Regions from separate parts of the Leuconostoc carnosum genome, predicted to be linked through region 3. Evidence: predicted binding sites of a transcription regulator. Region 3 holds the regulator's gene; each other region holds the start of a gene.
What was found. The regulator LexA, encoded in region 3, represses DNA repair genes until DNA is damaged. The targets are predictions, from matches to a motif close to CNAACANNTGTTNG.

Region 1 (10,947 bases), 180 kb from region 3:
ATCCCGTAATAATTGCTGCTGTAATGATCGGAAACATACCTTGGAACAATGCAAAAGCACCATCTGGAATCGTTAACCCTTTTGTTGATTTTGTAAAGGATACATCCGTCAAAAATACATGGTTTAAATTACCAATAACAGTTCCTTCACCACCAAATGCCAAAGAATAACCCACAGCAAACCAAACTATTGAGGCAATACCAATAATCACAACTGGTACAAACATTGTATGCAACAGATTACGTTTCTCACCTAATCCACCATAGAAAAGTGCCAATCCTGGCGTCATTAACCATACCAGTGCTGCTGAAATCAATACCCACGCTAAATCTCCTGTATTCATAAACATCGCTCCTCTTTATTTCGTTGAGATAATCATATCAGGTATACCAATTTAAACAGCTGAATTATGATAGGTTTTATGACATCACTATTTAACCAACAAAAAAGGCGTTGATGTTGTCATCAGCGCCTTTTATTACTAAATTATTTAAAAATTATACTGTTTGTACAGTGATCATGTTTGTTGTACCAGATTGTGACATTGGTACACCAGCAGCGATTACGATTGCATCACCAGAGTTAACAAGACCTTGTTCTTTAACAGCTGACTTAGCCAAAGCAATCATTTCATCAATTGTTTCAGGTGCATCATAAACAACTGGCAAAACACCATAATTCAACGTCAAGCCACGTTGTACACGTTCTGAATAAGTAACTGCCAAAACGTTAACATCAGGACGGTGCTTAGAAACCATACGTGCTGTGTAACCAGAATTTGTTGATACTACAACTGCCTTAGCGTTCACACTATTTGCAATACGCACAACAGCTGCAGCAACAGCTTCTGTTGAATCACTTTCATCAAATATGATATCTTGATGGCGACCATTTTCACGCAATGATGTTTCAGCTTTTTCATTAATAGCAGCCATTGTTGCAACGGCTTCGACTGGATAGTCACCATTAGCTGATTCACCTGACAACATTGTTGCATCAGTACCATCAAATACGGCATTGGCAACATCGGAAGCTTCGGCACGTGTAGGACGTGGGTTCTCTTCCATTGAGTCAAGCATTTGTGTTGCTGTAATAACTGGCAAACCAAATTTGTTCATCTTGCGAATCATGTCTTTTTGAACCAAAGGCACATTTTCAGCAGGAATTTCAACACCCATGTCACCACGTGGTACCATCAATGCATCTGAAACTTCAAGAATAGCATCAAGATTATCAATACCTTCTTGTGATTCAATCTTAGGAATGATTTGCACGTGTTCCATGTTCTTTTCCTTCAACAATGCACGAATTTCGAGCACATCTTCAGGCTTACGAACGAATGAAGCAGCAATATAATTGATTTCGTGGTCCAAACCGAAACGAATGTCATCAGCATCCTTTTCAGTGATACCAGGTAGGTTAATTGCCACACCAGGTGCGTTAACACCCTTACGTGAACCCAAGATACCGTCATTGTCAACATGAACAACAAGTTCGCGGTTAGCTGAATCTTTTTCAACAACAGTTGTACCAAGCAAACCATCATCGAACAAGACTTGTCCGCCTTCGTTAACATCATCGAACAAACCGGCATATGTTACAGCAATTTTGTCCTTTGTGCCTTCAAGATTTTCATCCATTGAGATGCGCAATGTATCGCCAGTATGGAACTCAATCTTACCGTCAGCTTGCTTTGTGGTACGGATTTCAGCACCTTTGGTATCTAGCAAGATACCAACTGTTTTACCAGTGATCTTTTCGGCTTCATGAACTGCGTTCATACGACCCAAATGTTCTTCGTGATCACCGTGTGAGAAATTGAAGCGGAAAACATTGGCTCCAGCTTGAATCAATTTTACAATTGTTTCGACATCAGATGATGACGGACCAAGTGTTGAGACGATTTTCGTCTTTTTCATGGTTAAATAACTCCTTAGTTGTCTTGGTTGTTGCTTGTGCAACTTTACCCAAAGTCTATTTTATACATTCTTCGCCATTTATACAAGGCAAATTATCAATGACTTCTTCTAAAAATAACATTATCATAACCTAATAATGGCGCCAATTCAAGTATGATAGCGGTTTCATCGCCCAACCAAAATGTTTCATCAAGTTGCTGAGTTTTTTCGGTATTTTGCCAATGAATCACCACTGGATTAGTTCCATGATATTTTTTTAAAATATCAATTACTTTTTGGCGGTTTTGGGGTGTATCGTGAGTTTGATCAAATTGTAAAAACCAAGTCCCAGGTGATACTTGTGCTGGTTGTTGCACTGGATTAATTTGATTGGCAACTACTGATAAACGGTCGTTATAACTATCGACCTTACCATTAACTTGAACGATTGTTCCAATTTTTAAAATATCACTGACTTTTGTCAGTAAACGACTAAAAACTGTCACGTTGATGGTATCAGTCACATCTGAGAATGAAACGAAAGCCATTAAATCACCTTTTTTTGTGCGTGTTTGCCGAATATTATCAATGATGCCAACAAAAGTCGCTTTTTGATCTTTTTTTGTCAAATCAGCAATATGCTGCAGATGCTCACTGGCAATCATTGATTCATAAACATCTAATGGATGTCCTGATAAATTAACGCCAATAGCTTCTTTTTCAAAGGTTAATTTTTCAGTACTAGGCATATCTTCGACTTTTTTAATCTTCGTCTCATTAAGAATTAAATCACCAAAGCTTGCTGCTTCAATTAAGTCGTCAAGGGCAGTCAATAACTCTTGACGGTTATAGCCAAACTGATCCAATGCGCCAGCATAAACTAATTGCGACAATACTTCCCTTTTTCGGAACTTTTCCGGCAAACGATAAATAAACGACTGAATTGATTTAAATGGCCCATTATTGCGACGTTCTTCTAATAAAGCTGTAACAAAATCACTTCGGACACCTTTAATATTATTCAATCCCATACACAAAGCCTGCATATTTTCAGACCAAAACCGGTGAGATTGGTTAATATGAGGTGCTTTTATTTCAATTTGTCGTGTTCTAGCTTCAGTAACATATAATCTGATTTTTTCAGATGAACCAATATTAGCATTTAGTAACGCATTGTAGAATGCCAAAGGATAATGGGCTTTCATGTATGCCAATTCAAAAGATAACTTTGTATAAGCAACAGCATGAGAACGATTAAATCCATAATTTGCAAATTCATCAATATAGTTAAATATCTGCTCAGCTTGTTGCGCATCATGGCCTAATTGGACGGCACCAGTTACAAACTGTTCATGCATTGCTGCCATCTTATCTAGCTTTTTTTTAGACATTGCCACCCGTAAATTGTCCGCTTCACCAAGGCTAAATCCGGCATAAGCTTCAGCCACTAGCATAACCTGCTCTTGATAGATAATAATGCCAAATGTTGGTGCTAGAATTGTCTTCAAATTTGGATCTGGAATAGTCGCCGTTTCACGGCCATGACGCCGTTTCACAAATGTTTCAATATTTTGACTGGGACCTGGTCGATATAAGGCATTAACCGCAACAATATGTTCAAACGTCGATGGTTTTAATTGTCGCAATACATTTTTAATACCAGCAGACTCGAATTGGAAAATACCGTTGGTATCTCCTTTAGCATATAATTGCAACGTTTCTGAATCGTTGACTGAGATTTTACTAATATTAAAATGTTCTGGCAACATATCTCTAGCATAATACAGTGTTTGTGCCAAAATAGTTAAATTAGACAAACCCAAAACATCAATTTTCAACAACCCCAATGCTTCAACTGGATCTTTTTCAAACTGTGTTAGTAAACGCTCATCCGTACCTGTTTGCACCGGTAACGTTTTAACTAGTGCATCTTGGCTTAATACGACCCCAGCAGCATGTGTCGAATAATTACGGGGTAATCCTTCGATTTGTTGCGCAACTTTCAATAACAGCTCACCATTGTCAATTTCAGCTAGTATATCTTGTAAGCGTGTTGATTGTTTTAAGGCATCTGCAATAAAAACTCGACGTCCTTGCTTCCCTTGTGGCACCGTATTACTAATGCGACTCATCATTTGTTGTGATAAACCAAATACACGCGCTGTATCACGTAATGCCTGTTTTGCAGCTAGCGTACCAAATGTAATAATTTGTGCAAAATTTCGTTGACCATATCTATCATGTAAATATACAAGTATATCTTCACGTTTATTATCTGGCCAATCAATATCAATATCTGGCATTTGCCCACGTTCTGGATTTAAAAAACGTTCAAACAACAAACCAAATTCTAATGGATCCACATCCGTTATTTTCAAAACATAGGCAACTAATGAACCAGCTGCAGACCCTCGACCTGCCCCCATTTGAATGTTATGCTGATGAGCAAAATTTACAATATCCCATACTATCAAAAAATAATCGTTAAAACCTAAATCATCAATGACTTCTAACTCATACTGTAAGCGATCGTCATAAATTTGATGATTCTTCGCCGTGCTTTGATCATTTAAACGTTCTTGAAGACCTTTTTTTGCAAGTTCATATAAATATTCTCGTGATGAATGCGCATCATCGGGCAACTTGAAAGTTGGTAAGGCCGCAGTTTGCTGAAATGACATCGTGACTTCACTCTTACTAACTAATAACTCATTATTCAAGTAAGCTGCTTTTAACACATCAGATGCTGAATAAGCAGTTTTTACGGTGTCAAAATCATTTAAAACATGTGTGCCTAATTTTTGAGAAAGTGTTCTAATATCTTCTAATTTAACGTTAACATCAATTGCTTTTAAAACTTGTGTCGTAAAAGCATCTTCTGGGTTAAGATAGTTAATATTATCTAAGGCAATTAATTTTGCCTGATTATCTTCGCCAAATGATGCCAAACGTGCTTTAATTTGAGGTGCTAAGGCAGGATTAATGCCTATATATAATGATTTTGAATTAATTTGTGACACTAATTCTTGCCAATAGGTTGATGTATCGTCATAAGCTGAGGCAATAAGTTGTGTTAATTCACTATCCTCAGGTAAAATGACGTTAATACCTGCTAAATGGTCGACAATCATAGCAAATGTCATATCTTCTGCTTTGGCCGTCATTTTAGCAGAAGATAACCACATCAAATTCTGATAACCTACTTGATTCTCTGCAATGAGCACAACTGGAAATAACGTTGCGGTGTTGACTAGTCCATAAATTTGTAATGTCAAACCAAATAAAGGCTTGATATCATACTTTTTGGCGATGCGGTAAAACTCAACAGCACCATACATCACATTGATATCTGCCAAAGTAACAGCATGATAGCCTCGTGCTTTTACAGTTTGAATGATTTGTTCAATTGTGTTTGGATTTTTAAGTAAACTATAACTACTGAAAATTTGTAACGGTGCGTACATATTATCTCCACTGTTTTCACAATATAACGCGAAAATTTGTTCCCTTTTATTATACATGAAAAGCGTTAAAAGGGTTGCGATTTTTTTTGAAAAGCGTATGATAGTTTTGTAAAGAGGTGCAATTATGAAATATATTACTGTTGCTGTTTGGTCAGCAATCTTTGGTGAAATTTTGGGTTACATTGTATCACAGCTCACAAATGGTGGTTATTCTTATATCACAGTAGCTATTATCGCGATTGTTGTTGGTGAAATTGCTGTTTATGCAATTCCAGCACTTTCCGGTTCAGCATCACCTAAAGAAGTAACTGCCACAGAATCATAATAAAAAGGCGCGAAATATTCTGCGCCTTTTTTATTTTGTCCAAGTAGCTAGTAACTCACTAATTGTTACCTGACCTGGTGCGCTAACCGGCAACCCATCTAAAGTAGCAAATGTCAGTTCTGAGCCAAATTTGTACCCTTCAACGCGTGAACGTTGTCCAATAGCACCCATACTCATTGTAATAAGTGGTTGCTGAATAGTGGCTGCCCGTGTAGCCTGAAGCAAGTCTGTTACATCTTGTTCCTTGTTTGGCATCACAGCTATTTTAACCACATCAGCAGGCATTTTTGATATATCTGCAATTAACGCGCTAACATCAGGTGTTTGATTAAAATCATGATACGATATGATGACTGGTACACCTAACTCGTGTGCGACATCAATCACTTTGTCACGTAACTCAGAGTCCAAGGTATATTCAACATCTACTGCTGTAAAATGAAACCCTGATCGTAATGCTGCTACAATAAAAGTCGCATATTCCACTGACGTCATTTCCCCTTGACCACCTTGTGCTTGCGTACGATAAGTTAAAATAATTGGAAAACTACCAATTGTGTTAAAAACCGATGCCGTTAATTCTTTAATAATTTGCATATTCATGACTGGCCAAGTCGCATCAAATTCTTGACGTGCGTTATCCATCTCGGATAGCATTTTAGCCTCTGTCATGGCTGAAACATCTTTTTGCGCCAATTCTGCTTGTGCCCCAGCCTTGACTTGTTGCCACATCACTGCTTGACTAAAGTCATCAGCAATATAATCAGCCCGCCACTCGACAATGTCTGGGTTTTGCTCTTGTAATTTTTTGGCAAAGGGGGTCAATTTGTCATTTGGTCCCAAAGTAAGCGGCACTGCAATTAGTGGCTTCTCATTAATACTTTTTGGTAATTTAAATAATTCACGTAATGTCATTTTATTTGATAAACGACCCATATCATTTGTGGCTTCAATTGTTGTTGTACCTGATATTTTGGATCTTTGCTTTCTGTAGTTTTTAAAAATTGATCTTCGGATATAATAGTAAACCGATTTTGATCATGAATAAAGTCAGCCATGGCAACAGGCTTACTAGGCGCAAAAATAACGGATGGTCCCCAAGCATTATCCAAGTCATTAGCGCGCAGGTAACGCTTCATTAGACCTTCTGTGGCTGCGTGTATCACTGCAATATTACGCTGATATGTCTCATTTTCTATCAAGATCAATGGCATCAATGGTAAGACAAAAGTTGTCACAATATCTAATTTAGCCCACTCTAAATAATTAATATCTGCCCAATTTAATTCAGGCGAAATATTAGATCTAAAAGCAACGGGCATCAAAACTTGGTCCCCGCGATAATCGTCTAAATGCGTCAATATTTCTTCAAAACTTTGATGTAAAATCAATTTTTGAGTTGACATGTAATGCTGAGCTGCTCGTTCTGAATCTGTGCCGACAGGCCCTAATGTATGTAATTTCATCGTTTTAACTGTTTGTTCTCTTTATTAATTGCCGCATCTGTAAGTATTGCCATAATTTTATCAATCATGTCATCAGTAACATCTTCAGAATTCTCAAAATCATATTTTAGCAATTTTCGCATTTTAGTCATGCGACCCTGTTGCACAGTTGGCATGCCAAACTTCTCTTTATATTTTGCCACTGCTTCAACTGTTTGCATCCGCTTTTCAATGACACCAAAAATCTGACGATCAAAAGCATCAATTTCTGAACGTAATTGCAATAATGCTAACTCATCCTCGTTTGAACTAAACAATGCCACAATCTCAGCAGCAATACGTTCCGGTGTTTTACCAATCGTTTCAACCATAAAATTGGCCACCGATTGATACTTTGGATCGCGCTGTGCCCATAATCTAAAAAATTCCGCCGCGGATTTTTCTTCCAGCAAAGGCCGTTGGCCTTCAATAAGTAAACGACCAATCGTACTTTCTAAATTACCATGTAAATAAATAACAGTTGCGGGAGATTCGTGCAAAATAGCCATATTATCTTCACGTTCAACTACACCGCCACCAGTAGCCACAATACCATCAAAAGTTTGGACATTAGCTAACACTTTTGTTTCAAGATCACGAAAACCCGACTCACCATATTCTTGGAATATCGCTCGAATCGACATCCCTGCTTCACGCTCAATTTCCGAGTCTATGTCAATGAATTTTGAATGATGTTGCCGTGCAATTTCTTTACCTACTGTTGTTTTGCCAGCTCCCATGAAGCCAACTAACATTAATGTATCAGGTTCTTTACTCATGCTGTTTCCTACTTAATAAATTTTGTCGTGCATCGTGTGCTGTTTGAATCATCTCTTGCAGTTTATTGGCATCATTATCAGCAATAGTCTGATTAATTTCTTGTAGCTCATCAATTAGAGCTTGATTATTTTCTAACACACTCTCACGATTGCTCAACAAAATATCAGTCCACAATTTAGCATCACTAGCCGCTATTCTCGTCGTATCTGTAAAACCTCCCGCAACATAACGGCCAAAATTATCAAAAGATCCTAATTGTTTAACTGCTGTATTCATTAAAGCAAACGCAGCGATATGTGGTACATCACTAATCATAGCCATTAAATGATCATGCGCTTCAACGTCAATTGTTGTAAAATCCGCGGCAAGCGGCTTGAAAATATTTTTCAACCGCTCAACATAGGCTTTGCCCACTTGATTTGGTATTAAAAAATATGGTACTTGTTGGTATAAATCCTTATTGGCTTCCGCAACACCACTTTTATGCGTTCCAGCCATTGCATGCCCACCAATAAAAGCTGTGTCAACTAAGACTTTATTCGCAACCTGTAAAATTTCATTTTTGGTTGACCCAGCATCTGTAACAATCACCTGTGGCTTAAGCGTTATTCCGGCTAGTTGCTTTAGGCTTTCTTTGATACCATTAATTGGTGTCGCCAAAATAATAACGTCTGCACGGTCAGCGACCATTATTAAATCGCTCCCGCTTTCAGAAATAATCTGATGTTTTATAGCATAATCCAACGTATTTTGGTTGATATCAATACCAATAACATGATTATCTGCTACTTGATTCAAAATCAACGCTAACGAAGCACCCATCTCGCCTAATCCTTGAATAACGATGTTCATTGCATCACCTTTGCTAAATCTGATAAAAATTTAGGGTAAGAGACACGCATCGCCTCTTCACCCACTAACGTCACATCTCCTTTGGTAATTAAAGCTGCGACTGCATTCATCATGGCTATACGGTGGTCACCAAAAGATTCTAATACTGTTGAATCTTGGCTTGTAGCCAACGGTGTCTGACCGTGAATAATCATGCCATCGGGGCGAGCTTCAATACTAGCGCCAAGTTTTGACAATTCAGACACAACAGTTGCTATACGGTCAGTTTCTTTAACACGCAACTCTTCCGCACCAGTAATTATTGTATCACCTACAGCTTGTGTAGCAGCTAAAGCAATAATTGGTAATTCATCAACTGCACTAGGAATATCTGCTGCCGTGATATGAATACCATGCAGCGCTTGCGTACGAACTGTAATATCAGCAAGTGGCTCCCCACTAGTTGGTATCTTAGCAATCGCTATTTCGGCTCCCATACGTTTTAAGAGCTTTAACACACCGTCTCTCGTCGGATTAATACCAACTTTTTCAATCGTAATTTCTGAGTTGGGTGTGATTAATCCCGCAACGATGAAGAAAGCTGCACTTGAAATATCAGACGGCACCAAAACATGCTGCCCTTTTAGAACACCTTGTTTCGAAATAGTAATCATACCATTTTTAGTTGAAATTTTGCCACCAAATTGTTGTAACATACGTTCTGTATGATCACGAGAAGGTAATTTTTCAATAATCGTTGTTTCACCTTCAGCTTGCATCCCCGCTAATAATATCGCGCTTTTCACTTGCGCTGATGCCACGGGCATTTCATATACCATACCGTTTAACTGATTATTTGCTTGAATAATCCCTGGCAAGGTCCCCTCAGTGGATAAATTAATTTTTGCGCCCATCTGTTCTAATGGTGTCAAAACGCGGCGCATTGGTCGCTTACTTAATGAACTATCACCAATAATAGACATATCAAATGGCTGACGACTTAGCAGACCCATAAGTAGACGCGTTGATGTTCCTGAGTTTCCCATATCAAGTGCTGTTTTAGGCGCTGTAAAGTTTGTAATGCCTTTACCAACCACACGCACATGTGTACCTGTTTGCTCGATAGATACACCAAGAGCTTGAAAAATAGCCATGGTGTGCAACACATCATCAGATGTTAAAAAATTCTCAATCTCTGTCACACCAGTCGCTATAGCACCAAACATCAACGCACGATGAGAAATAGATTTGTCTCCAGGTACACTAATTTTTCCATGCAAACCTTTTTTTGGTGCATGAGCTAATTTAATCATTTATGACTTCCTCATTTTTAAAAGGCTTTAACTTCAGCACGGTAAACAGCTACTTGTTCTTTCATACGTTCAATACTATCTGCATCAAACTTGTCTAAAACAGCTTTTGCTAATTCGATAGCAACCATGGCCTCTGCAATAACTGCTGCAGCAGTCACAGCGGTTGTGTCCGATCGTTCAATTGACGCTTTGTGATCTTCATGTGTGTCAATGTCTACAGATTGCATAGGTCGGTATAATGTCGGAATTGGCTTCACAACACCACGAACAACAATTGCTTCACCGGTTGTCATTCCACCTTCAAAGCCACCTAAATTATCTGATCCGCGATAAAATCCCTTATCTTTGTCCCAAAAAATTTCGTCCATGACTTGATCACCATATTTTTCAGCATTATCAAAGCCACCGCCGAACTGCACACCTTTAAACGCGTTAATGCCTACAATTGCTCGAGCAATTTTACCATCTAATTTATCATCTGCAGAAACATAAGAACCTATTCCCACTGGCATTCCGGTTGCAATGACTTGTACTTGACCACCAACAGTATTAGCATCACGCTTCGTCTTATCAATTACTTCGCGAATTGCATCGTCAGCTTCTTGGTTCAAAGCACGTGTCTCAAATCCTTCAGTAACATTTCGTAATTCTTGTAAGGACTTATACTTCGTCAATTCATTTAAATTAGATTTTGCCGGGCCAACATTGACGACAAAACCATGCACATCAACGCCTATTTCTGCTAATAATTTTTTAGCTACCGCACCAACTGCTACACGCATGGTCGTTTCACGTGCAGATGATCTTTCCAACACATTACGTAGATCATCATGATGTCGGTATTTGATACCA
Region 2 (10,947 bases), 230 kb from region 3:
CTACAATTGTTGCGCGATGCGATTTCGACATTATGATGCCTCCCAAGATTAAACTACTACCCTTTTATTATCTTAAAGTTATGTAAATGTAAAAGCATGGTTTTGTAAAGGTTGTGTAAAGACTATTTTTATAGCGGTAATTTGATAACTATCGTTGTCCCCACAGCTACTTGAGAGTTAACATTGATTTCACCGTGGTGTTTCGAAACAAGTTCATTGACAATTGCTAAACCTAACCCAGTACCACTAGCGATATGCCTTTGTCGTGATTCATCACCACGATAAAAGCGTTCAAAAATACGCGACTGTTGCTGCTTTGGAATGCCAATACCTGTATCCTTAACTTCCAATTGCCAATAACTATCATGTTGGTACGCTGAAACCGTAACACTACCATTTAACACATTATATTTAATGGCATTCCCGATCAAGTTCTGCAAAATCGTTTGCAAATCATGTTTGAAACCATAAATCGTAAAGTCCTGTGGTACATTATTTATAAAGGTCACGTTCTTAGAGGCAGCTATAGTTTTCATATGTTGCCATTGGTCTGTGACAATAGTATGAACAGCTAATGATACCTGCTTATCATCGCTATTCTGGTATGATCGTGATATGGATAAAATATCATTAACTAACAATGCTAACCGGCTGGTTTCATCGGCCACAATTTTTAAAAACTGTGCACGTACCGTCGGATCCTCACCTGCCTTACCCTGCAAGGTCTCTACAAACCCAGTAATAGCTGTCAATGGTGTTTTCAATTCATGAGAAGCATTTGCCAAAAAGTCTGATTGCATACGCTCGATTTGTAAAACTGAGGTAAGATCATATAAAATCACCATCACCTCGGCATATTGTGAATCATTTTTGTGATAAAGTGTACTTGCTTCAAATTGTTTAGTTTCACCATTAATTTGTAAATTTAAAACAGACCGTTGATTCTTTTGTGCATTGAATGTCTGATTAATTAATTCTGACAAAGTAAATTGCTGTATGACTAAACTTTCTGTAACTGGCGTTTGGCGTAATTCAACACCTAATAAGTCTGCTGCCGTTTGATTAAATACATCAACAACGTGTTGACGGTTAACATTAATCACACCAACCGGTAGACTCGCTAGTAATGATTGATAATTATTAATATCACGTCTAGCTGAGAGTTGTTCGTCGCGAATATAACTTTGCAGTGCATTGAACTGTCGAATAACATCATAGTAGGGTAGATTGGGTTCGGTCAATACGATACGTGGTGAATCCCCTTTAATCGTTAAAGCCATTCGCTGTTGCATCACTCTTAATTCTTTTTTTTGATAATACACCCATAAATCAGCTACCCAAACAACACCCGTAGTGCTAATCAATATCATAAAAAAAAGTGCAAGTAACTGTTGACCACTAAATAACATGACATGATTAACTAATACTAAACAAACAATATTTATTACTAAAAACGATATAAATTTAAGTATCACTGTTTTCATAACATTACTCCAATACATCTATCATAACAAAAAAGCCGTCTAAATCGACGGCTTTAGTCCTAATTAAGGTTACTTTTCACTCACATTGCCCTTAGCATCACGTGTCACTTGCATATCAGTTAAACCGATATAACCTAACTTGGGCACAATTGATTTTTGAACTTCTTTTGTCATAAAATAATTCAAGAATTCTTTGGTTGCACCTTTGGGTTCTCCTTTAGTATACATATGTTCATAGGCCCATATTGGCCAAGTGTTATCTTCAACATTTTTCTTTTCTGGTAGTACCTTATCAATATTCAACGCCTTGATACCTGAGGTATCAAGATAAGCAAAAGCCAGATATGAGATTGATCCCGGTGTTGTAGCAATAATTTTTTGAACCGTGCCATTTGAATCTTGTTCGGTAGCCTGGACGGCTTTTTGATTGTCTAGAATATTCTTCTCAAAGACTGCACGCGTTCCTGAACCAGTAGCACGATTAACTACCACAATTTTTTGATCTTTACCGCCGACTTTTTGCCAGTTCGTAATTTTACCCGTAAATATATCACGTAGTTGAGCTTTCGTCAGGTTTGATACTTGTACATCAGAATTAACAACAGGTGCAATACCAACAACCGCAACCTTATGATCCATCAATTTAGAAGCATCTACACCTTCTTTTTCTTCAGCAAAAACATCAGAATTACCAATTTGAGCTGAACCATCAGATACTTGACTTAATCCAGCACCTGATCCACCACCCTGTACGGTAATTGTGACTCCTGGATTCTTATCTTGAAAAGATTTACTAACTTGCTCAGCCAATGGTTGTAACGCAGTAGATCCTAGTGCCAACACTTTCCCACCGACACTCGCACCACTAGACGTTGAATCACCTGCTTTTTTAGCATTTTGGTTTGCACCAGAACTAGTATACAATATCATTCCTGCCGCAATCACAACAAGACCGCCAATAATGCCAACAACTTTTTTGTTCATAACGCATTCTCCCTTTTTATATCGCAGAAGTCTATATGATGTAAACAAGGTTTGTAGTAGCAGTTCTTGGTAACCGTTCCTTGTTTACAATTTATATACTACACACGCTATGTAAGAGAAAGCTTCATAAAACGGTCACTATTGTGTAAATAGATGTAAATGTGTCTTTACAAATCTACACAACCATCGTATAGCCAAAGCCACGTACAGTTTTGAGTAACTTTGGTGTCTTTGGATTACGCTCAATCTTTTCCCGTAAATTACTGATATGCATGTCAACCATGCGGCTTTCACCAGTGAATTCATAACCCCATACTGCTGTCAAAATTGTCTCACGATCAATCACACGTCCTAGCCGTTGGGCAAAATACAATAATAACTCATATTCTCGAGGTGTCAAAGTTAAGATCACACCATCTTTAGTCACTACTTTTTTACTATCATCAATCGTTAAATTTTGAATCTCAATCACATCAAGCTGTGTCGCATTCTGCTGTTTTGTTTGCTGCGAACGGCGTAACACGGCTTTTAGTCGGGCAATAACTTCACGTGGACTAAAAGGTTTGGTAATATAATCATCTGCACCTAATTCTAAACCAAAAATACGATCAAATTCATCACCCTTAGCTGTAATCAGAATTACTGGTGTGCTAATTTTATCTTGCCGTAAATTTTTTAATACTGTCATGCCATCCATCACTGGTAGCATCAAATCTAATAGAATAGCATCAAATGCCTGTTTAGAAGCAAGTTCGTAGGCTTGATCACCTGTTTCGGCTAAAGTGACGTCAAATCCATTTTGCTCTAGATTATACTTTAACAACGTTGCAATCGCTAATTCATCATCCACCACTAAAATACTTGTCATGACATGTATACACTTTAACGTATTAAAGTGCCATCCTCCATTTGTTTTCTTAATTGCATTGTAACAAAAAAAGGAGAAATGCCCTAGCACTTCTCCTTACCTTTACAGGATTTATACAATTGGTTCGTCAGTCAAATCATCATTATTCCCCAAATCCAATGTATCTGGTTCATCCACTGATTCTTCTGTTTCTGGTGCGACTTCAGTTGTACTACCATCACCGATACCAAAAATATCACGTACTTTAGCATAAATTTCTTGACGCATCTCGGCATTTTCAGGACTATCCAAAAATTCCTTCGCCTTTTCACGTCCTTGCCCTATTTTGACATCATCATAATAGTAGAATGCCCCAGCTTTACGGATAATTTCTGTATCAGCACCTAAATCAAGAATTTCCCCAGTTTGTGAAATTCCTTTTCCGTACATAATATCGACTTCAGCAACTTTAAATGGTGGTGCTACCTTATTTTTAACAACTTTGACCTTAGTTAAGTTTCCTGTAACATCTGTACCATCTTTAATTTGTGTTGATCGACGTACTTCTAAACGAATCGTTGAATAAAACTTTAGCGCACGACCACCAGGTGTTGTTTCAGGATTACCAAACATCACCCCAATCTTTTCACGGATTTGGTTAATAAAGATAGCAATCGTTCCTGTACGATTTAATGTACCGGCTAATTTACGTAACGCTTGACTCATTAAACGAGCTTGTAATCCGACATGGGCATCACCCATCTCGCCTTCAATTTCAGCCCTAGGCACCAATGCTGCAACTGAATCAATAACGATAATATCAACTGCTCCAGATTGTACCAAAGCATCGGCAATTTCCAATCCTTGTTCACCAGTATCTGGCTGTGATAACAATAATTCATCTTTATGAATGCCCAATGCTTCAGCATATTTAACATCTAAAGCGTTTTCAGCATCAATATACGCTGCTGTGCCACCAGCTTTTTGTACTTCAGCGACAGCATGCAATGCCAGTGTCGTTTTACCTGATGATTCTGGTCCATATATCTCAATAATACGACCCTTTGGATAACCACCAACACCAAGTGCAACATCTAATTTAACTGATCCTGATGGGTAAGTGTCCACTTGCGTTGTTGCGTTTTCACCCAACAACATCACAGACCCTTTCCCAAAGTTTTTTTCGATTTTCTTCAGTGCCTCATCAAGTGCTGCTTTGCGACCCTTAGCTTGGTTTTCTTTGTCTTCTTTTTTAGTCGTTTTTTTCGTTACCATTTGCGGCTAACTCCTTTTATCTTACTCAATCAGTTTACCTGTTTCTACTATAAAAAGCAAGCATTTATCGAACAATTGTTCGCACTACTTGCTCTCTGTATAGATGATACGAAAAATCAACGCAAGACACTTTTACATCCCATCAGAAAAAACATCGCGATTCTTCCAAAAATAATCAAGACCTGAATAAACAGTAAAAATAACAGCAATCCAAATTAAAATATGACCAATTGGCAAATGAATAGCAGCAAATGGCATATCTTTTAAGTACAAGAAAAAGATAGCAAACATTTGTGAAAATGTTTTAATTTTACCAGGCATTTGTGCTGCAAGTACTTTACCATTATTTTCAACAATAAGTGTACGAAGACCAGTAACGGCTAATTCTCGAATAATAATTACTGCAGTCATCCAAGCAGATACAACGTTAAAGCTGGTTAGAAAAATTAAGGCAGTCATCACTAACAGCTTATCTGCTAAAGGATCTGCAAATTTACCAAAATTAGTCACTAAATGTTGGCGCCGAGCAATTTGCCCGTCTAAAAAATCAGTAATTGAAGCAATGGCAAATACAATCGCCGCTATAATCCAATTCACAGGAATTGCCTCACCAGAAAAAAGGAGTGTAGCCCAATTATGTGGTACAGATAATACTAAAATAAAAACGGGTATTAAAACGATACGAAAAACTGTTAATTTATTAGGTAGATTCATTCTTTTTTTCTCACTTATCTAAGTTAAAAAGCACATTCCAAAACGGGGTTGCCGTGTCAAGTACGGTGACCTTTTGCCCATCAAATGTCATTGTTGCATTAACCACATTGGTAAATTGAACATTGACTGCTTCACTATCTGCCGGAATACTAATTGTTTGATCAGTTGTAACATTTTCATCTAATAAGACATTTGCGCCAACACTAACCTTAACATTAGTCCCTGTACCTCTTGCTGTAATTTTAACAGTGTGTTTTTTGCTTTCTTGACCTGATAGATTATAAATTGTAGTTTGTAATGCTGCATTTTGTTCTGGGGTTCCTAAATCTAATTTAGTGGCTGCCTTCTTCGCTGGTTTACGAGATGATGATGCACTAGAGGAGGATTCGCGTGCAGAAGACGAACTTGGCACAGTCGACGTCGATACTGATACATTGTCAGTATCGTTACTCGAATTTTGACTACCAATACCTATGTGCGTTAAAACAAACCAAATCATGATCAATACCACAACGACTAAAATGCCTAGCCAAATTGTGGGCATCATACCTGATATTCGCGACTTCGCGGTTTGACGATGATCAATTCCTGCACGCACAATCCCATCATTATCACGATGCGCACGACTCAAATCATGACTTCGAGAAATAGATTCAGGTGCTACTTCACCAAGTAAATCTTCGGGATTCAAACCTACAGCTAGTGCATATTGACGAATAAAGGCACGCACGTAAAAATCTCCCGGCAAAATGCTGAGATTATTATTTTCAATAGCATCCAGATAACGTACTTGTATTTTAGTCGTTGCTTGGATATCATCTAATGTTAAATTTTGATTCAGCCGAGCAGCTTTTAGCTGTTCCCCAATTTGATTTATTAAAGTTTCGTTCATGATTTTCCTATTATTATTTTTTCAAAATAAAACGTTTTAAAGTCGCATTTTGGTATATTTTTTTAGCGCTCTCTAATATATCATTATACGTTAACTCTTGTAATAACATCACTTTATCAAACAAATTCGTACCAAATAATGTATCATCCCCACGTAAAGCAATACTTTCTAGAGAATTAAGACGTTGAATACCTTCTCCCAATGTCGCGCGACGTAAGGCTTCAAATGTCTCTTCTTGGCGTGACAATACATCTTCATAGCTAGCCATTTGATTTGAAATTGCTTTCGTTAATAGCTCATACTCAGTTGTTTCAGAGAAAAAACTAACAAATTGATAACCATGAAGTAAATCAAAAGAGGTTGTAAATTCCGTATCAATGATACCTTTATTATACAGGTTTTGGTACCAGTCTGTCTGCTCTCCAAATAACATATCAGCTAGAATGTCAGTTGCTAAAATGAACTTCGTGGCTTCTGAACCAGTTAATTGCGTACCTTCTAACCGAATACCTAAAGCAATCTTGGGTCGAGATACATCAAATGATTGAATGACTTCTTTTTTTCTAGACACAGTAATTGGCGCTTCAAAACGTGTCACGGCAACATTTTCAAATTGTTTACTCTCTTGATTAGCCCGAATGACTGACAATGCCTCAACTGGGTCAAAACAACCAACTAATTGTAAAGTCAACTGATTTGGTTGATAAAATGCTCGATGAATACTATAAAGCAGTTGGGGCGTGATTTTTGAAATTGATTGCTTCGTACCAGCAATATCCTCAGCCAACGGCGAATCAGGATACAATAGTTGCAACAAACCCATATACACTGCCCAATTCGCATCATCATCATACATTTGAATTTCTTGACCAATAATCCCTTGCTCTTTAGCAATTGTTTGGTCACTAAAATACGGTGTCTGCACAAAATCTAATAAATGTGTCACAGCTAATTTCAAATTTTGTGTTGTCGAGAACAAATAACTCGTCTGGAAAGCATTAGTAAATGCATTCGCATCTGCTCCCAACTCGCCAAAACGTGTAAAAGCATCACTATGCTCTTTTTCAAAAAGTTTATGCTCTAAAAAATGTGCCGTACCAGCAGGTACCGTGATGGGTGCTTCGTCATTAATTTGAAATTGACGATCCAAGGAGCCAAATGGCGTAGTAATAACAGCAAATGTTTTGTGATAATTTCGTTTTGGTATCATGATCACTTTCAACCCATTAGCTAGTGTTTCAGTAATCACTTTTTCTTTAAATTGTTTATAATTTTTTTCTATCATATTAACCTTTGGGCAGCAATATAAACCGGCTTTGCAGCGTTAATTGTTGAGCGAGTTCAGCAACTTGAACAGGTGTAACAGCAGAAACCTCAGCTACCCATTGTGCTACTGGGGTTTCACGTTGTGTTAGCAAACGTGAAAATACAAGTTCAATTTCACTTGCTGGTGAGTCTTGTTGGCTGAGATAATCATTAATCAGACTCGTTTTAATCGCTGCTAATGTTTCTTCACTAAAATTGCCATTTTGAATATCTGCAATTTGTTCTGCAATCATGCTTTCTGTTTGAGCAATTTTAGCTTTATCCAATCCAGCAGCTACCGTAATAAAACCAGTATCATTTTGCCAGCGTGAATAAATACTATAAGCCAATGACTCTTTCTCACGTACGTTGGTAAATAACTTTGATAAGGGTGAGCCACCGAACAAGGTATTGAAAACCAAGGCGACAAAACGTCTAGGATCGTCAGGTGATAAGTTCAAGTGATAACCTAAAGTTAAAATGGCTTGGTTAATATCTGGTTGTTTTTCAGATAATTCATCCACTGAAGTATGAACCGGTTGCCGATAAAATGGCTTCAATTGACGTGGTTCACGTTGCTTAAGCGGCCAATATTCTAACTCTGACAATACTTGCATTTCATCAATATCGCCGAAAACGATAATGTTCATTGTATCATGGTTAATCATATCCTGATATGCATCGTATACATCGCTAGCAGTTAATTTCGCAACATCTGCTACAACACCTGATGATAATACCCGCATCTCAGGCGTGGTATAAGTTAACTGACGCAGCTTAGTCACAGCGTAGCGTCGCTTATCATCCATTAAACTTGACAATTCATTAACCAAACTCTGTCGCTCTTTTTCAAAAGTTTCTTGATCAAATTGTGCCCCATCAGCTAATGGATTGAAAATCATTTCTCTTAAAAATGAAAAAGCATCATGGAGTAAATACGATGTATTTTCAAGATAAACCGGTGCAGGTAACTGCATACTATATCTCACATGATGTGTTTGTCCAAAGCGCATAACATCAGTTTCATACTGTGCACCATATAAATCAATCGTCTTTTGCGCAACAGCTTGTTGATTTCGATAAATTTTAGAGCTCACTGCAGTTAAATAAGATAATAAAGAACGCGAAGATACACTATCTGTCTGCAACGGCGCTGCAAAATCAACTGCAATGTGCAATGTTTTAAATTGTGTTGTTGGCAGAACGACAAGGTTCACGCCAGATTTAAGTTGTATTTTTTTCATAAAATTGGTGAGAATAGACGACTAAATTTTTGTAAACAAGTCATCCAAAATGATTGCCTTTCGAAATCTTCAATTGTTAATAATGTAGCGTGTTGCATATCGTTCTCAAATAAATTTTCTAATTGTACAGCAATATCTGGGTCATAAATAAATGCATTTGCTTCAAAATTCAAAGCAAATGAGCGAATATCCATGTTAGCTGAACCAACGGTACTAATTTCATGGTCAATTATGACAACTTTACTATGTAAAAATCCACCATCATATCGATAAACTTCCGCTCCGAGTTCGATTAATTCTCTAGCATAATATTGTGTTGCTCGATAGACAAGCGGATGATCCGGTTTGTTTGGGATTGCTAGTCTGACGCGTACACCTGACATAATAGCCATTTGTAAGGTTTCTAGAATAGCTGCATCTGGTATGAAGTATGGTGTTTCAATTGTAATTTCTTCGCGTGCAGAAGCGAACATGCGCATAAAACCTTGTTTAATTTGCTTTAAATCATTATCAGGTCCACTTGAAACAATTTGAACCATTGCACGACCAGGTAATTCTGTAATTTCTGGAAAATAATCAACTGTTTGAGTGAGTAATTCTTGAGCTGGTGCAGTAGCATTCCAATCCATTAAAAAACGGCTCTGTAATGATAGTACGGCGTCACCGTGAATCCGAATATGTGTATCACGCCAATGACCAAATTTTTTAAACTTGCTTAAATATTGGTCTCCAACGTTGAAACCACCAATATAACCCACATTACCATCAATAATAGCTATTTTACGGTGATTTCGAAAGTTAAATCGTATAGTCAATAATTGAAAATGGCGCATTAAAAATGGTTCTGCCACACCACCAGCATCACGTAATCTTTTATACATGTCATGATGTTGACCACGCGAGCCATATTGATCAAAAATCACACGTACTTCAACACCTTGACCAGCTTTTTGTGTTAATAAATCAACGAGTTGATTGCCAATCTCATCATCATAAATTGTAAAATATTCTAAATGGATGTGGCTAGTAGCTTTTTTAATGTCGTCAAATAGTGCTGCAAATTTATCTTTACCATTACTGTAAATATTAATTTCATTACCACGTGTTAGGACTGCATCATCTGATGTTAGAAATAAATTCACTAGTTCAGATGCTGAATCAGGAATTGGTAATAACTGTTCAATTGCTTCTAATTGCTGACGCTGATTTTCTGCAATTTGTTCTAACCCACGTTGTTCTTGTGTGCGTAAACGAAAGATTTTTTTATTAGATATGCGGCTACCCACCAGAAAGAAAATAAAGAAGCCTACAACAGGCATCAATATTAACACTAACAACCATGCCCAAATTGTTGCAATATCACGTTTTTGACTGAAAACAGCAATTATAGCAACAGCTGTATTACCTAACAAAATAAGCCATAAAACGATTAGAACGGAATTTTCTAGCATGTCACTCCCTATCTACTATTTTCATAATACTACTAGTTTACCATTTTTTACATTATTTTATATCAAATAATCAATTATATAATTAAGCACAAAAAAGCAATTAGCATTGTCACCAGACAACCTTAATTGCTTATTAAAACGTATTCAATTACTTTGAAAACCACTTATCTTCTATCTCATTCATACGACCGTCAGCCTTAAATGCGGCCAATGTTTTGTTAACAGCACGACGCAATCCATTGTCCGATTTTCGGAAACCGACACCAGTTTGGTCAACCGGAAAGTCACCAACCGTTATTGTATAATTTTTTGGATTTGGCTGGTGGGCAACATAATACCTTGCATAGTCTTCATCAATTAATAAACCATCAATACGTCCAGCATTCAAATCATTAAACGCTTTATCAAACGTATCGTAACCAACGACTTTTTGGTCTTTTACATACTGCTTTAATACCTTTGGATACTTACTAAAGCCTTCATCACCACTTGATGCTGTTTGATCACCAAGAACTTTATCTTTCATATCAGTAAAATGATTAATATTATTCTTTTTGAGCGTTACAAGTACTTGTGTCGCATTGTGGTAAGTTTCAGAAAAAGCGACCTGCTTTTCTCGTGCAGCTGTCTTAGTATAGCCATTCCAAATGGCATCGATGTTTCCTGTGTTTAATTCTGTTTCTTTCATTGACCAATCAATTGGTTGCCATTTAACCGTGATACCCATTGTTTTAAATACCGCATTTGCTAA
Region 3 (10,947 bases):
ATCTTGTGCTGCTGATGTATCAAGCTGCAGTACCCAATCATGTTCAGAAGCAATTGTCTCTAATTGCTGACGAATTTGTGCTTTTCGTTCATCAGCATTGACCATCACTGAAGCGGTTTGTAATGTTTTTTCATATACATCTGCATTAGCAAGTTCAACATTTTCGTTAGATAAGAAACGATGTCCTCGCGTGATACGACCTGTAGACACATCTAAAATATTGAAATCAATCACTTCTGAATCAAGTAATGCTACAAGCCAGCGAATTGGTCGAACATACAGGAAATTATTATCAGCCCACTTCATATAAGTTGAAAATTTCATTTGTGATACAACTTCATCACCAATTTTTTTCAGAATTACTGCAGCATCTTCCCCTGCAGTTTGCTTAGTTAACCATATGTAACCATCACGTTCTTCAAAATCTTCTGGTGTGCCACCTTGTCCTCTTGCAAATCCTTGTGCTGCCTTTGTCCAATCACCATTGTCATCTTTTGCACGATCAATTGAAGGCCCACGCTTCTCTTCTGATAGCGATTCCGATTGAGAAGCAACCTGAATTAACTGTACAGCTAACCGACGTGGCGTAGAATACGGCTTGATTTCACCAACAGATAAGCGGTGATCTGCCAAAAAAGTTTGAACGCGCGCAATTAATTGTGCTTCTGAACTACTAACCAAATGTGCGGGCATTTCTTCCAAGCCAATTTCTAATAAAAATGTTGACATATTACTTTGTCTCCTTCACTGCGTATTTACCATTTTCGCCAATATATTTATCACGTAAGTCAGTGTCTTTTAATAACGGGAATCCTAGTTTTGCACGTTCTTCGATAAATACCTTTGATACTTTACGTGCCATTGTTCGAATACGGTGTAAATATCCTGCACGTTCGGTCACTGAAACTGTACCACGTGCATCCAACAGATTGAACGTATGAGATGATTTTAAAATATAATCATAAGCTGGGTGAACAAGACCCAGAGAGAGCAAATGGGTTGCTTCTGCTTCAAACTCATCAAAATGTTTTAATAACATTTCTTGATTAGATTCTTCAAACGCATATTTTGAATGCTCAAATTCAGGTTCTTTGAAAATATCACCATAGAGGACACCGTTTCCCCATTCAAGATCGTACACAGTAGGTACATCTTGAATGTAGGATGCCAAGCGTTCTAATCCATAAGTTACTTCAGCAGTTACCGAGTCAACTTCAATACCACCAACTTGTTGAAAATACGTGAATTGGGTCACTTCCATACCATCGAGCCAAACTTCCCACCCGATACCAGCAGCACCCATTGAGGGGTTTTCCCAATTATCCTCAACAAAACGAATATCATGCTCAAGTGGCTTAATACCTAACGCTTCTAAAGATCCTAGATATAATTCTTGAATATTTGATGGTGATGGCTTCATGACAACTTGAAATTGGTGGTGTTGGAACAAACGATTTGGGTTATCTCCGTACCGACCATCAGCTGGACGACGTGAAGGTTGTACATAGGCTGCATGCCATGGCTCAGGACCATTAGCACGTAAAAATGTATACGGTGACTGCGTTCCAGCCCCAACCTCATTATCATAAGCCTGCATCAAATTTGCACCTTGATTTGCCCAGTACTGTTGCAAATTTAAAATAATATCTTGAAGTGATAGTTTATTATTTGTCATTTTATTTTCCTTTTCTAAATAATTGTGCCATTGTAGCACCATTCTCATCTTTCCAGCAAAGCCATCCATCAGCTTTTTACAGCATCAAAAAAACCGCTGTAAACTATCCGATGTCAAAATGATTGACATCAGGACGCTTACGCGCGGTTCCACCTGATTTCCTGCATACACTGCAGACACTCGAATTGTCTGCTAACTCCATCATCGCCACATGACTTCAACGTTTACAAACTTTAATATCTATTATTATGCACTGTAACCATCAGTACGTCAAGCACTGATAAATAACAGTAATACTCATTACAATCTAGAAATCAAATTGTTAATAATTCTTTTTCTTTCTCAGTAGCAATCATATCAATTGCTTTGATATTATCATCTGTCAACTTCTGAATATCATCTTCTGCATTGCGAGCATCGTCTTCAGGAATTTCTTTATCCTTTTTAACACTATCCATTGCATCACGACGTACATTACGGACAGAGACTTTTGCCTTCTCTCCTTCAGCTTTTACTTGTTTTGCCAAGTCTTTACGACCTTCTTCAGTCATTTGTGGAATTGCTAATCGCACAACGTTACCATCTGATGCTGGATTCAACCCCAAATCAGAAACATTTATTGCTCGAATAATTTCATCTAAAACTGTTTTATCAAAAGGTGTGATTAGCAAAATACGTGCTTCAGGTACTGAAATTGAAGCAACCTGGTTTAATGGTGTCATTGCACCATAGTATTCTACTTCAATACGATCCAAGATGTGCGGATTTGCGCGTCCCGTACGAATACTGCCTAATTCCCGTTGCAATGCATCTTGTGCACCTTGCATACGTGTTTTAGCATCTGTTAAATCAAAAGCCATTACTTTCCTCCTGTAACTGTTGTACCAATATTTTCACCCAAAACTACTCGTTTTAGGTTGCCAGTTTTGTTTAAATTAAAGACCACAAGTGGCATATCATTATCCATTGACAATGAACTTGCCGTTGAATCCATAACTTTCAAGCCTTTTTTCAAAATATCTAAATGTGTCAATTCAGTAAACTTAACAGCATTAGTATTTTTGTTAGGATCAGAATCATAAATGCCATCAACACCATTCTTACCCATTAAGATAGCATCCGCATTAATTTCGTTTGCTCGTAATGCGGCTGTTGTATCTGTTGAGAAATAAGGTGAACCCGTACCTGCTGCAAAGATAACAATACGTCCTTTTTCCAAGTGACGAATAGCACGACCACGGATATATGGTTCAGCAATTTGTTGCATTGTAATTGCTGTTTGTACGCGCGTATCTACACCAGTACGTTCCAATGCATCCTGCAATACTAGCGCATTCATGGTTGTACCTAACATCCCAGTATAATCAGCACGTGAGCGTTCCATACCAATTTTTGAAGCAGGCTCCCCACGCCATAAATTACCACCACCAACTACGATAGCAATTTGTGTACCAAGGTCGTGCACCTCTTTTAAAGCCTTCGCAATTTCAGAAACCGTTTCCAGATCAATCCCTTGACCTTTCTCGCCAGCTAATGCTTCGCCGGAAAGTTTAATCAAAACGCGTTTGTACTTAATATCAGTCATGATTTACCTCATTTTCTATCTAATCAATTATACCAAAAATTGCCACAAAAAAAGTGCGTTATTTTATAACGCACTTTTCAGGAAATACCATTTCCGAGTCGCTGCGCTTTTTTACGTTAACGACGCATATTACCAGAAAATTGGTCACTTACGTCTTAACCTAATTGCTTAGCAACTTCTTCAGCCAAATCAGTCACTGTTTTTTCAATACCATCACCAACTTGATAACGAACAAATGACTTTACTGAACCATTTTTTGATTCGATAAACTGTGCAACAGTTTGATCACCATTCTTAACGAATGCTTGATCTAATAATGAAATCTCGGCCAAGAACTTCTTAATACGTCCTTCAACCATCTTTTCTTTGATATTATCAGGTTTACCAGCTAAGTCTTCAGAAGCGAGTTGCACTTCCCTTTCCTTATTAACTACTTCTGCTGGCACTTCTGAATCTGATACATATTGTGGTGCAATAGCGGCAACATGCATTGCAATATCTTTAGCAGCTTCTTCTGAAGCACCATCAACTACAACCAAAGCTGATATTGAACCGGCCAAGTGAGAATAGGCACCAAAGTTTTCTGAATCTGACTTTGTAACGAGTTCAAAACGACGCAACGTAATTTTTTCACCAGTGATTTGTGTTGTACCAATGATTTTATCATTCAAAGTTTGACCTGGTTCAACTTCTAATGCTAAAGCAGCTTCAACATCAGCAGGTGCAAATTCAACAATTGTATCAGCTACACACTTCAACAAATCATTAAATTCAGCATTACCCGCAACGAAATCAGTTTCAGAATTCAATTCAATAATTGCAGCTTTGTTACCTTGTACAGCAACATGCGTCATACCTTCAGCAGCAACACGGTCACCCTTCTTAGCGGCTTTAGCCATACCTTTTTCGCGGAGAAGGTCAATTGCCTTATCCAAATCACCTTCGGCCTCAACCAAGGCCTTCTTAGCATCCATCATACCAACAGATGTTTTATCACGTAATTCTTTTACTTGTGCAGCAGTAATTGCCATTGTATTGCTCCTCTAAAATATTGATATTTTTATTATAACATGTTCTGATCAAACAAAAATGCCGCTCCGCGTCCCAAACAGGTCCGCAGGAACGGCAAGTGTCATTAAAATAATTAGTTATTGCCTTCTTCAACAATGTTAGCAATTTCTTCGATAGATTCTGTGTTTTCGTCACCTTCAACAAAAGCATCTTCAGGGGCTGAATCTTCACCTTGACGACCTTCAACGATAGCGTCAGCCATCTTTGCAGTGATCAAACGTACAGCACGGATAGCATCATCATTTGCAGGAATCTTAACATCAACAACGTCTGGGTTAGCATTCGTGTCAATCATAGCCACAACAGGAATATTCAACATGTTGGCTTCCTTAACGGCAATTTCTTCCTTCTTAGGGTCAACAACAAACAATACATCTGGCAAACCAGGCATATCCTTGATACCACCCAAGAACTTATTCAACTTTTCACGTTGCTTATTTAGCAACACAACTTCTTTCTTAGGAAGTTGTTCGAAAGTACCATCTTCAGCCATTGCTTCCAAGTCCTTAAGACGTTGGATACGTGACTTGATTGTATTCCAGTTAGTCAAAGTGCCACCCAACCAACGGTGGTTGATGAAGTATTGACCAGCACGTGTTGCTTCTTCAGCAATAGCGTCTGAAGCTTGCTTCTTTGTACCAACAAACAAAACGTTGGCGCCATCAGCTGATGCGTTACGAATAAAGTTATAAGCTTCATCAACAAGCTTAACTGTTTTTTGTAAATCGATAATATGAATACCATTACGTTCTGTAAAGATGTATTCATCCATCTTTGGGTCCCAACGACGTGTTTGGTGACCGAAGTGAACTCCTGCTTCGAGGAGTTCTTTCATTGAAATAACTGCCATGTTATGGCCTCCTAGGTTTTTCCGCCGACAAATTCGACATTCATATTGACATTTCTGCACCTATATGAACTCGTCTGTCGTGTGTATTTATTGCAATTTGCAACAGCTAAAATTATACGTGATTTTCAAATTAAACGCAAGTATTTTTGTTAAATAAATTCAGTCATGGCGCCAAATACTTGGACTAATATCATGCATGATTAAAAATACTTCCTTTTTCGGTCGTGTCAATTTTTTAAAATTGGCTTCAGCATGTAGCGCCTCACTCTTTGTCTCAAATTGTTCTGAATAAATTAATCGTAGTGGATGCCTTGATTTTACACGCGTAAACTTGGCTCCTTTTCTTGCTTCGTGAACTTTAAAACGACGAGACACATCATCGGTAAAACCACCATAAAAATAGCCGTCAGCAGTATATAAAACATAAAAAAAGTAAGGTTTCATTTAGTCCATGACGCTCCATACAAAATTTCTTTTACTTCTGCAGTGTAATCGTTGGCCATCGTATAAGCTATAATCGGTGGTAAAATGCGAACGCCACCAGGGCGTCCAGATTTAATAGCTTCGACTAATACCATATTAGCTTCGCGATCAACTTTACCATAGACAAACCTTATGCGCTTAATCATCAATTTGCGTGCCGACAAGGCAGCAAATATATCACTTAATCGTTCTGGTCGGTGTACCATGTAAAATTTACCATTGTTTTTCAATAACTTATTTGCAACTTGTGCTAATCCAGGTAAATCAATCGTCAATTCATGTCTTGCTAATTCATAGTGTTCATCCTTATTTGTTTTTGTGGTTTCATTTAGCGGAAAATAGGGCGGATTCGAAAGTACAGTTTCCGCAGATCCGGGTGCAATATCATCGAAAATAGCTTTCATATCTGACTTTAAAACACTGACACGTTCTTCTAAACCGTTCATGACGATACTACGTGCTGCCATATCAGCTAATTCTGGTTGGATTTCTACTAGCTTAATCTTCCCAGTGACTTTTGGTGCGTAAAACAGACCAACTGCGCCAGTTCCAGCACCGAGATCTACTGTTAATCCAGCACCTTTTCCTTTAATTCCCGCAAAATGCGCTAGTAAAATGGCATCTAAAGAATACGAAAACATATCTGGATTTTGAATAATATGAATATTTTGTGCAGGCAGTCCATCAATTCGCTCGCCTTTGTTAAGAATTGGTTCAATCATTGTGAATTTCTCGCTTTATCGTGTAAAATACATAGAGATAGTTGATATGAGGTGAATAAATAATGAAGTTTTATGATTTTCTACGTGGTATTGCAGTTGGTCTGATTTGGTCAATTAACGGACGCATCAAATATATGAATCGAGACCGTATACCAGTAAATGACAATTATGTCTTAGTCGGTCCACACCGTAGTTGGTGGGATCCCATATGGTATGCTATTGCGGCATATCCTAAACATTTTATTTTCATGGCAAAAATTGAATTATTCAAATTCCGACCATTAGCTTGGTTGATTACGTCTGCTGGTGCATTTCCAGTTGACCGCAAAAACGTTAGCCCCAGTGTCATTAAAATTCCTGTTCGTGAACTTAAAACTGGGCAACGATCATTGATCATGTTCCCGTCAGGTTCCCGTCATGACAAAGACTTAAAGTCTGGTTCACTACTTATTGCACGTATGTCTGGTAAAGCTATAGTTCCCGCTGTTTATCAGGGTCCTGTGTTATTCCGTCAATTATTCAAACGTAATAACACAACAATTAATTTTGGTGAACCAATTGTATTTGATAAAAGTGAAAAGTTTAATGCTGAGAGCATTGCCAAATACACAAAAAAGATGCAAGATGCTTTTGATCAATTAGACCGTGAAATTGATCCCGATTGGCAATATGTCGATCCAAAAGAACAATCATCATCTGAAAAAAAATAAGCCACTAGGCTTATTTTTTTTGTGATTGAGCACTTTGTTGCTTCATTTGAGCCATCATTTGATTTAACTTCTTTTGTGATGGTTTCTGTCCCATTGACATCATCATTGACTTCATCATTTCTTCAGAGATGGGCGGATTTTTTGCCAAATAATTCTTCATTGAATTACGTGCCAGAAAGAAACCAGCCACTAACCCAAGAGCCAAAGCCAAGACAGCAATCAAGATCACAAATCCGATACCTATAGTCATAGTTTTCCCCTTAATTATTGTCTAAAAAGTATTATAACATAATTCAAGTTGTAGATACACCGCTAATTATCATCTTAATTTTTAATATTTTATGAAGGAAAAGTTGAGATATTTTCACTACTTATGAACGACAAAATCGTTCAAATCATATGTTTTATAAAGAAAATGTAAAGATTTAAAGTGAAATATTTATTAAAATATAAAATTAGCGAACAAACGTTTGATTTATATGATAAAGTTCGGTACAATACAATAAGAATATAAATAAATCAAGTAGGTAATTTAACCCATCATGGCAAACAATATTAAAGAAAGTAAACAACTACAAGTATTGCGCTTCATCCATGAAGCACAATTATCAAATGGTTATCCACCAACAGTGCGTGAAGTTGGTGAAGCAGTTGGTTTATCCTCATCATCTACAATTCATGGGCACATCGAACGTTTGGTTAAAAAGGGCTACTTACTCAAGGATGCTGCAAAACCACGTGCACGTGCAATTGAAGTAAGTGATGCCGGATTGGAAGCACTAGGATTATCAACAACTCCTGGTCGTATTCCTGTTCTTGGGCTTGTTACAGCAGGTACACCTGTTTTAGCAGTTGAAGAAGAAGCGACGGAGTTCTTCCCAATTCCCGATAATTTAATGCAATTTGATGGCGACATGTTCATGTTAAATGTTAAGGGAAACTCGATGGTCAATATCGGGATTCTAGATGGTGACAAGGTAATTGTTCGTAAGCAAGACAATGCCGACAACGGCGATGTTGTCGTTGCTATGAATGAAGATGACGAAGCCACTGTCAAACGCTTTTTCAGAGAAGCAGATCATTTCCGTTTACAACCAGAAAATGACGCCATGGCACCTATTATTTTAAACAATGTCTCAATTCTTGGTAAGGTCATTGGCCTTTACCGTGACGCTATTTATTAATATATTATAAAAAGAGGCTCGTTCAAAATTGAACGAGCCTCTTTTGATTTAATAATTGTACCAATCAGTGGGATTTTCTCGCCACACTTGTAAACTAGTATATTGTGAGGCATCAAGATGTCCACTATTAATAGCTTCTGTCACCATTTGTGAATATGTTGTTAGTGATTGATATGTTAATTTCGCAGCCGCGAAATTAACATCCGCGGCATCTAATTCATAAGAAAAGATTGCAATAACACCTATAACTTTACCACCTTCTGCTCGAACAGCCTCAGCTGCTTGCAAAACCGAACCACCGGTAGAAATTAAGTCATCAATCAAAACAACTTTTTTTCCTGAAACCGCTGCACCTTCTGTTTGTCGACCAGCCCCGTGATCCTTAGGCTTAGAACGAACATAAATCATTGGTTTTTTCAAAATATCCGCTACCCAAGCAGCATGAGGTATTCCTGCAGTAGCAACACCACCGATTACCTCAACATCATCATAGTGTTCCTTAATTAATGTAGCTAATCCGTTATAAATGTTTTCCCTAACTTCCGGGAAACCAATGGTCATACGATTATCAGTGTAAATCGGACTTTTAATACCTGAAGCCCATGTGAATGGTGTTGTTGGCGCAAATTTAACCGCCCCAATTTTTAATAGATCTCGTGCAACTTGTTTTGCATATTCGGTCATCTAGATACTCCATTCTGCTAATACACGTTGATAGGCTGCAACTGGTGTTTCAGCCTTGGTTATTGATCTGCCAACTACTAAACCAGTGGCCCCAAATTGGCGTGCTTGCGTTGGTGTTGTGATGCGTGCTTGATCATTTCCATCATCTCCAGCTAAACGAATACCTGGGGTAATTCTTAAAAAATTATCATGTGTTTGCTGCTTTATAATCTGTGCTTCAAAAGGTGAACTAATCGTACCATCAACACCTGCTTTTTGCGCCAATTTTGCTAAATGTAAGACACTTTCATTTAATGAAGCTGTTGTCAATTGTGTTTGCTGCATGTCTTCTTCAGAAAATGATGTTAGCTGTGTCACAGCCAATAATTTTAAATCTACCCCTTTATTTTCAACGGCTCGATGCAACATTTTTTCACCGCCAGCTGCATGTAAAGTTAAATATTGGACATCCAGCTTAGCAATACTAGCTACAGCTTGCCCAACCGTATTTGGTATATCATAGAGTTTCAAATCTAAAAAGATTGTGTATCCTTGTTGACGTAACTCTTTAACAAAATCCGGACCTTCAGCATAAAATAACGCCATACCAACCTTTAGAGCTGGCTTAGGAGAAATATCTTTAAATTGCGCTAAAAATTGTCGTGCCGTGATTGCATTAGGAAAATCTAATGCAATAAATACAGGATATACCATAATTTCTCCCACCATCCAATTGATTATTAGTCCTGTTTTGAACAGGACTTATGTGATGTCGCTTCTGAATATTGAACTCATATTAATAAATTACTTCATTTCACTTACCGTAAAACTTCTACTTTCCAGAACATCTAGAAAAGCACTGACCGTATCTAAAGCTGTAAATAATGGTACAGCATTTTCGATTGCAACTTGGCGAATTAACAAACCATCTGATTCTGCATGATCATCGGCTTGAGTCGTATTAACTACAACTTGAAGCGTCTGGCTGCGTAAAGCATGAAGTGAATTATTTTCAGATTCTGATATTTTATCTAGGATAGCAACTGGCAAATTTTCTGCCAATAAGGTAGCACCAGTTCCAGAGGTAGCATATAATGAGAAACCTAAATCAACAAAGCGTTTAGCCAAAGCAATTGTTTCATTCTTATCAGCATCGGCAACTGTAAATAACACATTTCCGTACTTTGGTACCTTAATATTAGAAGCTACAAATGCTTTATATAGCGCCTTGGGTAAGGTCGTATCTGATCCCATAACTTCACCTGTAGACTTCATTTCTGGTCCAAGTAACGAATCAACTTCCGGCAACTTTGTAAAGGAAAAAATAGGCGCTTTAACATGAACCATATCATCTGCTGGTACTAACCCTGTTTCAAATCCCATATCTGCAAGTTTTTCACCTAACATCACACGTGTAGCTAATTGTGCTAATGGTAAATGTGTCACTTTTGAAATAAAGGGCACCGTACGTGATGCACGCGGGTTGACTTCAATGACATAGGCTTTGTTTTCATGAATAACAAATTGCACATTCATCAGTCCAATTGTATTCATGGCTTTTGATAAAGCAATTGCAGCTTGAACAATCTGGTCTTGCACACGTTGTGATAAATATTGTGGTGGATACACCGACATTGAATCACCAGAATGCACACCTGCCCGTTCAATATGTTCCATAATACCAGGAATCACAGCCGTTTGACCATCTGACAAAACATCGACTTCTGCTTCTTGACCAACCAAATAAGAATCAATCAACACAGGATGATCATTTGATACTTTGACTGCACGCTGCATATAATCTTGCAATTCGTCATCAGAAGCAATAATTTCCATAGCTCGACCACCAAGTACATAAGAAGGTCTAATTAATACAGGATACCCAATCATTTGAGCAGCGGCTAAAGCACCTGCTACTGTTGTTGCAGTTTTCCCAAGTGGCTGTGGTAATTGTAGTGACTTGATGACTTGATCAAAAGCTTCACGATCTTCAGCACGATTCAA

Region 1: a site for LexA is predicted at 5,392-5,405, ahead of FGL89_RS00400 (DNA polymerase III subunit alpha). Genes of this name have one in related genera too.
Region 2: a site for LexA is predicted at 4,659-4,672, ahead of recA (recombinase RecA). Genes of this name have one in related genera too.

Annotation. Positions count from the first base shown of each region.
Region 1 covers NZ_CP042374.1:84,578-95,524, reverse strand. The annotation lists gene FGL89_RS00410 (ammonium transporter) at 1-343, opposite strand, end outside; gene pyk (pyruvate kinase) at 498-1,919, opposite strand; gene FGL89_RS00400 (DNA polymerase III subunit alpha) at 2,015-5,362, opposite strand; gene FGL89_RS00395 (YjzD family protein) at 5,487-5,687, shown strand; gene aroD (type I 3-dehydroquinate dehydratase) at 5,718-6,602, opposite strand; gene FGL89_RS00385 (hypothetical protein) at 6,599-7,153, opposite strand; gene FGL89_RS00380 (shikimate kinase) at 7,150-7,950, opposite strand; gene FGL89_RS00375 (prephenate dehydrogenase) at 7,943-8,803, opposite strand; gene aroA (3-phosphoshikimate 1-carboxyvinyltransferase) at 8,800-10,095, opposite strand; gene aroC (chorismate synthase) at 10,113-10,947, opposite strand, start outside.
Region 2 covers NZ_CP042374.1:495,169-506,115, forward strand. The annotation lists gene FGL89_RS02335 (phosphate ABC transporter substrate-binding protein PstS family protein) at 1-31, opposite strand, end outside; gene FGL89_RS02340 (sensor histidine kinase) at 129-1,484, opposite strand; gene FGL89_RS02345 (phosphate ABC transporter substrate-binding protein) at 1,554-2,468, opposite strand; gene FGL89_RS02350 (response regulator transcription factor) at 2,644-3,336, opposite strand; gene recA (recombinase RecA) at 3,448-4,590, opposite strand; gene pgsA (CDP-diacylglycerol--glycerol-3-phosphate 3-phosphatidyltransferase) at 4,723-5,304, opposite strand; gene FGL89_RS02365 (helix-turn-helix domain-containing protein) at 5,315-6,196, opposite strand; gene yfmH (EF-P 5-aminopentanol modification-associated protein YfmH) at 6,210-7,481, opposite strand; gene yfmF (EF-P 5-aminopentanol modification-associated protein YfmF) at 7,483-8,745, opposite strand; gene cls (cardiolipin synthase) at 8,742-10,196, opposite strand; gene FGL89_RS02385 (amino acid ABC transporter substrate-binding protein) at 10,345-10,947, opposite strand, start outside.
Region 3 covers NZ_CP042374.1:260,247-271,193, forward strand. The annotation lists gene glyS (glycine--tRNA ligase subunit beta) at 1-729, opposite strand, end outside; gene glyQ (glycine--tRNA ligase subunit alpha) at 731-1,675, opposite strand; gene frr (ribosome recycling factor) at 1,990-2,535, opposite strand; gene pyrH (UMP kinase) at 2,535-3,260, opposite strand; gene tsf (translation elongation factor Ts) at 3,416-4,291, opposite strand; gene rpsB (30S ribosomal protein S2) at 4,405-5,181, opposite strand; gene FGL89_RS01235 (GIY-YIG nuclease family protein) at 5,341-5,625, opposite strand; gene FGL89_RS01240 (tRNA1(Val) (adenine(37)-N6)-methyltransferase) at 5,622-6,386, opposite strand; gene FGL89_RS01245 (lysophospholipid acyltransferase family protein) at 6,449-7,096, shown strand; gene FGL89_RS01250 (YneF family protein) at 7,107-7,340, opposite strand; gene lexA (transcriptional repressor LexA) at 7,639-8,280, shown strand; gene pyrE (orotate phosphoribosyltransferase) at 8,329-8,964, opposite strand; gene pyrF (orotidine-5'-phosphate decarboxylase) at 8,965-9,657, opposite strand; gene carB (carbamoyl-phosphate synthase large subunit) at 9,748-10,947, opposite strand, start outside.